2 regions of the Priestia sp. 179-F W1.4 NHS genome follow, and region 1 is predicted to be linked to the other one. Evidence: riboswitches for the same ligand, from Rfam matches in the RefSeq annotation. Region 1 holds a riboswitch; the other holds the start of a gene.
The links. A riboswitch is a leader RNA that binds a small molecule or an ion and turns the genes downstream of it on or off. The one in region 1 is predicted to bind ZMP and ZTP.
Positions count from the first base shown of each region.

Region 2: it holds a riboswitch for ZMP and ZTP, as region 1 does, so the genes downstream of both, ACH0CI_RS18190 (phosphoglycerate dehydrogenase) here and ACH0CI_RS22880 (glutamate/serine transporter AimA) in region 1, are expected to answer to the same signal.

Region 1 covers NZ_JBIQFF010000006.1:183,707-187,392, forward strand. Annotated here, with positions in the region: gene ACH0CI_RS22865 (sodium:solute symporter family protein) at 1-288, opposite strand, end outside; gene ACH0CI_RS22870 (DUF3311 domain-containing protein) at 288-491, opposite strand; gene ACH0CI_RS22875 (cupin domain-containing protein) at 847-1,446, opposite strand; ZMP/ZTP riboswitch at 1,833-1,911, shown strand; gene ACH0CI_RS22880 (glutamate/serine transporter AimA) at 1,968-3,563, shown strand.
Region 2 covers NZ_JBIQFF010000003.1:586,950-590,635, forward strand. Annotated here, with positions in the region: gene htpG (molecular chaperone HtpG) at 1-1,193, opposite strand, end outside; ZMP/ZTP riboswitch at 1,404-1,482, shown strand; gene ACH0CI_RS18190 (phosphoglycerate dehydrogenase) at 1,651-2,850, shown strand; gene ACH0CI_RS18195 (hypothetical protein) at 2,975-3,436, shown strand.

The DNA of each region.
Region 1 (3,686 bases):
AAGAAAAAAGTATGAAATTAAAAAGGCTAAAACAGAGTAAGGAATGGCAAAAAATGCGATGCTTCCTCCTTGATAAGCTGTACTTGTAAGACCTAGGAATGTATAAGCAGTATATAAATCTGCTCCTACTAAAAGCCAGACGAGCAGGCTTCCAAAACGTCTTCCCCCCACAGCCCACTCTTCAACGGAGCTTCTAGATGATTTGTCACGTCCTGCTATAAAGCCAATGGCGATAACGACAAGAACAATTGCTGATGTGATTAAAAGTGCGGTTAAATTTCCTTGCATTATTCAATGTCCCCCCAAGATTTTTGTAAACGATAAATGATAAATGTACACACAGGCGTTAAGAAGACCCATAAAAATAACCATAAATGCAAAATAGGTAATCCAAAAATAATTGGATGAATGTTATTTACAAAAGGTAAAAAAGCGAATTGAGCAATAAACGGAATGATGAATAAAATAAATATTATGAATTTTCTGTTCAATTTTTACTCCTCCTCTAAAATTTATCTAACAATGTTCACTATGATAGCAAGTCTGACATAGTAAAGCAATAAGTTTTTTGAAAATTTCGTTATAAATTACGAAAATTTTTTTAGAAAAACAAAAAAAGGGTATGAGAAGAAGATATTTGAAATGATTAGGGAAGAAAAAGCAGGAGAGAACCTAAGCGCAATTGCCTTTGAAACAAAAAAAGAACGGAAAAGAAGAAAGGTAGTTTTCTCGATGAGATAAAGTATATTGCTATTGCATTAAAGGAAAAGAATTTGTATGTTCAAATATAGATTTATGGAAGCTATAAAAACGAGCAAATAAAAAAACTAGACAATAAGTGCTTGTCTAGTTCCACCACTCTGTCAATGGTCCTTTGTCGCCATAAACAGGATCTGTTGTAGGAATAGGTACTTGTGCAATTTCATCAAATACGTGAGGGCGATCAGTTTGTTTTCCTGTTCGTAAGTTGTAATCCATGCCCTCTGGATAAGCTCCAACCACTTTAAAGTCAGCAGTTGACTGCAGACGCATATGTCCTGTACCTGCAGGGAGTACGAGTACATCCCCAGCATGCACCACGATATTTTCTCCCATATGTCCACCTAGTTTTAAGCGTGCAGATCCGCTAATTACACCTAGTGCTTCATGAGAATTGCTGTGGTAATGGTGAAAATCATATATGCCGCCTACCCAGCTGTTTTTCCAGTTGTGAGAATTAAAAATGCTCTCTACTTTCTCTTTCTTACTAATAAATACGTGTTCATACAACAAAACTGGAAGACGAGGGTGATTTGGAATGGTTCCGTCGTCATCAAAATAAAGAACTTTTACATTTGCATAATTCATAAGCATCCCTCTAACAATCTTTTTTCGTAATTTTCCCTGTTTTTTGCTTGCGTAAACAGAGAAGTTTGCTCGAAGTACTTCATTCGTTGCGAAGTGCATGATATGTAGGTGTTAACGTTTTCCCAAAAGAAGTCTCCCACTTCAAGCGTAGCTAAGTGGTGGGCAGTTTACTTTAGTATCTTTTCTTCATATTGTATATAAGTAAAGGGGCTAGTGCAAGAATTCTATGGATATATAGATGTTAATTCGTATTTTGTAAATGAATAATATATATTAATATAATTTTTAGAAGATGATATACTCGTGAAGCAAAAGAAACAAATAATAAGCAAGGTTAGAGTTTTAGTTGTTTTTTGTAATTAGGAAGAGATTTTAAGAAGATTTATTCAGAATTTTACGAATAATTCATTACTTTTGTAAAAGTAATGTAAACATTTTTGTGTATTGAGTAATAGTAATGAATGTTATATACTGATAAAAAATATATTCCTATATGTGACTGGCGCAACATGGATGACCATGGGGGAGCATATAGCGTATAAGCCGCGCGCCTGGGCAAACACTTGAGAAAATTTCGCAAGTGTTTTTTTTATTTTCCTAGGGAAGAGGAGTAGATTTGGATGAGCAATATGCAAAGGAAGATGGGAACATTTGCTTTAACCATGACAGGCATAGGTTCGATTATCGGTTCAGGATGGCTGTTTGGAGCATGGAAAGCAGCTCAAATTGCAGGACCAGCGGCTATTTTTTCATGGGTTATTGGAATGGTAGTTATTTTGACCATTGCCCTATCGTACGCTGAACTGGGCGCGATGTTTCCGCAAGCAGGGGGGATGGTTAAATATCCTCAGTATTCACACGGATCATTTATTGGATTTTTGGCTGCTTGGGCTAACTGGATTTCAATCGCTTCAACGATAACAGTGGAGGCTATTGCATCTGTGCAATATATGAGTACTTGGCCGTGGAAATGGGCTCGCTGGACTCATGAATTAGTAGACAATGGCATTTTAACGTCCAAGGGGTTGGCAGTTGCGTCTCTGTTATTATTCATTTACTTTTTTGTGAACTATTGGACGGTAAATCTCTTTGCTAAAGCAAACTCATTTATTACGATTGTTAAATTAATTATTCCTGGTTTAACGGCAGGGGCTTTATTTTTTGCTGGTTTTCATAGCGGGAACTTTTCAAGTGAGCATGGGGTAGCACCTTACGGATGGGCGAGTGTTTTAACGGCAGTGGCAACATCAGGTATCGTATTTGCATTTAATGGGTTTCAAAGTCCTGTAAATATGGCAGGAGAAGCAAAGTCACCTAATAAATCGATTCCGGTAGCTGTAATTGGTTCAATTTTTATTGCTGGAATTGTATACATTATATTACAAATTGTTTTTATCGGAGCAGTAAGTCCGTCATCAATTGCGGATGGATGGAATCATTTGAATTTTAATTCTCCTTTTGCTGATTTAGCGATTGCGCTTGGAATTAACTGGCTAACAATTGTGTTATACGCAGATGCATTTGTTTCTCCTTCCGGCACAGGTGCTACATATACGGCAACGACTTCTAGAATGTTATACGGGATGCAGCAAAATGGATATTTGCCAAAGATATTTGGTACTCTTCATCCACTTTACAATGTCCCGCGCCCAGCTATGTGGCTAAATTTAGCAGCCTGCTTTTTGTTTCTCTTTTTATTTAAAGGGTGGGGTGTCTTAGCAGAAGTGATCTCAGTAGCGACGCTTATCTCTTATATTATGGGCCCTGTAGCGCTTATAACATTAAGAAAAACGGCTTCACACTTTTACCGTCCATTTTATTTAAAAGGGGCATCAGTTATTGCGCCATGCGGCTTCGTTTTTGCTTCTTTGACGCTTTACTGGGCAAGGTGGCCACTTACAGGTGAAGTGATTTTTATTATGGCAATTGGCCTGCCAGTTTATTTTTATTACCAAGCGAAAAATAAATGGGTGGGCTTTAAAAAAGAATTTTTAACCGGGGCTTGGATGCTTATCTATTTAGCGTGCATGATTTTTATTTCCTACATAGGAAGCGAAAAATTCGGAGGCAAAAATATTTTACCTTTCGGATGGGATATGCTAGTGATTGCTTGCGTATCATTAGCTTTTTATTACTGGGGAATTAAGAGTGGCAAATCTAACCGATATATGAAAGAAGCTGAACAAATCAATCAAGAAAATTTTAAATCTAAATAAAAAAACACGAGCCCGTGCTCGTGTTTTTTTATTTAGGTGAATGGAGAATTTAGACTTAGTTTTTATCAAAATATTGTAAAAAACATAGATTTTAAGGTTTAAGGATTTACACAGAGGGAACCT
Region 2 (3,686 bases), on a different contig from region 1:
TTGCTGCCAAAGTCACTGTAAACGCCGTACTTCAACTGGCGGCCAAATGATTCATAAAACTTCTCGTACTTTTCACGTTCGTTTTTAAGCAAGCTTTTTAATTCATTTTTGATTTTCTTGCCGATGTTTTTGGCAATCAGCTGAAGCTGGCGGTCTTGCTGCAAAATTTCACGTGAAATATTAAGAGATAAATCTTCAGAATCTACCATACCTTTTACAAAGCTAAAGTAATCTGGAAGAAGATCTGCACATTTATTCATAATTAAGACGCCGTTTGAATACAGTTCAAGCCCTTTTTCAAATTCTTTTGAGTAGTAGTCAAACGGACTATTTTCTGGGATAAATAAAATGGCATTGTAGCGAATCGTTCCATCCACATTAATATGAAGGTGAGTGAGCGGTTTATCAAATCCGTAGCGCTTTTCTGAATAAAACTGCTCATAGTCTTCTGAAGTCAATTCATTTTTATTTTTCTTCCAGATCGGTACCATACTGTTGATAACTTGCTCTTCTGTATAATCTTCTAGCTCGTTATCAGCACCTTCTTTGGGACGTTTTTCCGTTATGTCCATTTTAATCGGGTAGCGGATAAAGTCTGAATACTTTTTAATGATCTCTTTTAAACGATACTCTTCTAGATACTCATCATATGTTTCATCTTCTGTATTTTCTTTAATTTTTAAAATAATTTGAGTCCCAACCGTTTCTTTTTCGCAAGGTTCGATTGTATAACCATCAGCACCGGTAGATTCCCATTTATAGGCTTCATCGCTGCCTAACGCTTTACTAATCACCGTTACGACATCTGCCACCATGAACGCTGCGTAAAACCCAACGCCGAATTGACCAATAATCGTGTGCCCGTCCTTTGTTTCATTTTCGTTTTTAAACGCAAGGGAACCGCTTCGCGCAATTGTGCCCAAGCTGCTTTCAAGCTCTTCTTGCGTCATGCCAATTCCAGTATCCGTAATGGTTAATGTACGGTTAGTTTTATGTGGTGTTACTTTTATGTAATAGCTTTCTTTGTTAAAACGCAAGGAGTCGTCTGTTAAGGCTTTGTAATAAATTTTATCGATTGCATCGCTTGAATTTGATAGAAGTTCTCTCAAAAATACTTCTTTTTGAGAATAGATGGAATTAATCATCATCTCTAATAATCGCTTTGATTCGGCTTTGAATTCTTTTTTTGACATAAGAAGTTCTCCTTTCCAAATAGGGCTTATAAAATAATTAGCACTTGAGTGGATAGAGTGCTAATCACTCTTTTTATTTAACATGTATTAGGATATTTGTCAATATATTAGGAGATTCGCTAAAGAGATTAAAAATTAGACTGAAAAAAGCAAACTTTTAAAAAAAGGTTGAACGTTCTGAAAGAGTTTGCTAGAATATACTTAATTTCAAAGACTATATGTGACTGGCGAAACGCGGATAACCGTGAGGAAGCATATAGTGACGTAGCCGTTCGCCTGGGCAGAGGTAAGGGATTAATACATATCTCTTACCTCTTTCTGTTTAGGGGGAGAGGATATAGAAGTTATCAGACATGTAGGCTAAAAAACCAGACTTTTAAAAAAATTAAAAATGAAGTTTCTTTATCCAAAGGTAAAAACATGTAAAACTACGATGATAATCAGAGGAGAGTACAAAATGAGCACATTAACATTAGAAAAAGTACAAACAATCAAAACATTAAACAACATTGCACAAAAAGGTCTAAATGTTTTTAATCAAGAAGGTTATCAGATTGACAACGACAGCGAAAATCCAGATGCGATTGTCGTGCGTAGCTTTAACATGCACAGCATGGCATTTGACCAAAATTTAAAAGCTATTGCACGAGCTGGAGCAGGGGTTAACAATATACCGGTGGACGCTTGCACGGAGCAAGGTATCGTTGTATTTAATACGCCAGGAGCTAATGCAAACGCAGTAAAAGAAATGGTTTTAACTACAATTATGGCTTCTTCTCGTAACTTATTTGCTGGAGTTGAATGGACAAAAGGATTAGACGGCCAAGGTGATCAAATTCCTAAGTTAGTTGAAGCAGGTAAAAAACAGTTTGTTGGAAAAGAAATCAAAGGTAAAACATTAGGCGTTATTGGTTTAGGTGCAATTGGTGCTCTTGTAGCAAACGACGCGCTTGATTTAGATATGGACGTAATTGGTTTTGATCCATTTATTTCTGTTAATACAGCTTGGAATTTGTCTCGCAACGTACAGCGTGCAATGTCTCTAGAAGAACTATTTGCAGCATCTGACTATATTACGGTTCACGTTCCATTAACGGACGATACAAAAGGTGTTTTCAATAAAGAGACGTTTAGCATCATGAAACCAGATGTTCATATTTTGAACTTCTCACGCGGTGAGCTTGTAAACGAAGAAGATATGAAAGCTGCTCTTGAAAGTGGAAAAGTTGGTCGATATATTACAGATTTCCCAAATCAAAATGTCTTGAACATGAAAAATGTTGTGCCAATTCCTCATTTAGGGGCATCAACACAAGAATCAGAAGAAAACTGTGCGGTAATGGCAGCACGTCAAGTGAAAAATTTCTTAGAAACAGGAAACGTTAAAAATTCAGTGAACTTCCCGAATGCATCTCTTCCTTACACTGGGAAAAAACGCGTAGCTGCTTTCCATCACAACGTACCGAATATGGTAGGACAACTTACGCAAGTATTCTCAAACTACAATTTAAACATCGCAGATATGGTGAACAGAAGCCGCGGTGAATATGCGTATACAATGATCGATATTGACAATCAAGTAAGTGACGAGATTGTGCCTGAGCTAGAAGAAAAAATTGGTCAAATTGAAGGAATTATTACAAGTCGCATTATCTAATTTGGTTATCATCCTATTTTAGTGTTTCAGCCCTAACTTTTTTAAGTTAGGGCTGTTTTTACATGGTGCTTATCCTCATATCATTTCCTTCATTCCCATAGCATATAGAAATACCTTTAAAGAGGTGAACGTTTTGTCAGGAGAAATGATAGGGATTTTGATAGGGTCACTCATCGCGCTGGCAGGAACTTTCATTACGTCTGTCGTAGCTATAGCGATGTCGAAAGAGCAATACAAGCAAGAGCTTCGCAAAGCATTTATCCAAAAGAAAGTTGATGCCTATACCCATGTGTGTCAGGTTATTTTAGCTATAAAAAATGATTTACTGACAATAACCGTTTCTTCAGCCGGCTTAAACTGGACGGCTCAATCTATTAACAAACTAGCAGATGTATGTATTACGGAAGGACTGTGGATCGATGAAGAAGACAGCAAAAAGCTGGAGGTTCTGCAAAAGCAGCTTTCAAAGTTTGTATTGGATGAAATAGAACTGTCTAGACATGATATCCTCACAACTTGTTATGATATAGTTGAATATTGCGAAAAAAAGATTAAAATTCTCCATTTTATGACCGTAAAAGAATAGATGATTACTATGTTAAGAATAAGTGATTGTGGGAATATTAAATAAACATTGGACGATAAAGTAACGAAACAATCCTTTATACACCAAGTATAGACAAGAGTGCTAGGAAGAAAAGAAAAAAGTGAAATTTCATTTTGGAAAAGTGATAGAAAAAGGTAGGCATAAGAGGGTGTCTATCTTTTTTTCGTTTATATATACACTTGTCCAAGCGTTTATCGAAAAACTTCATAAAATATAGTACAAAAAAGGG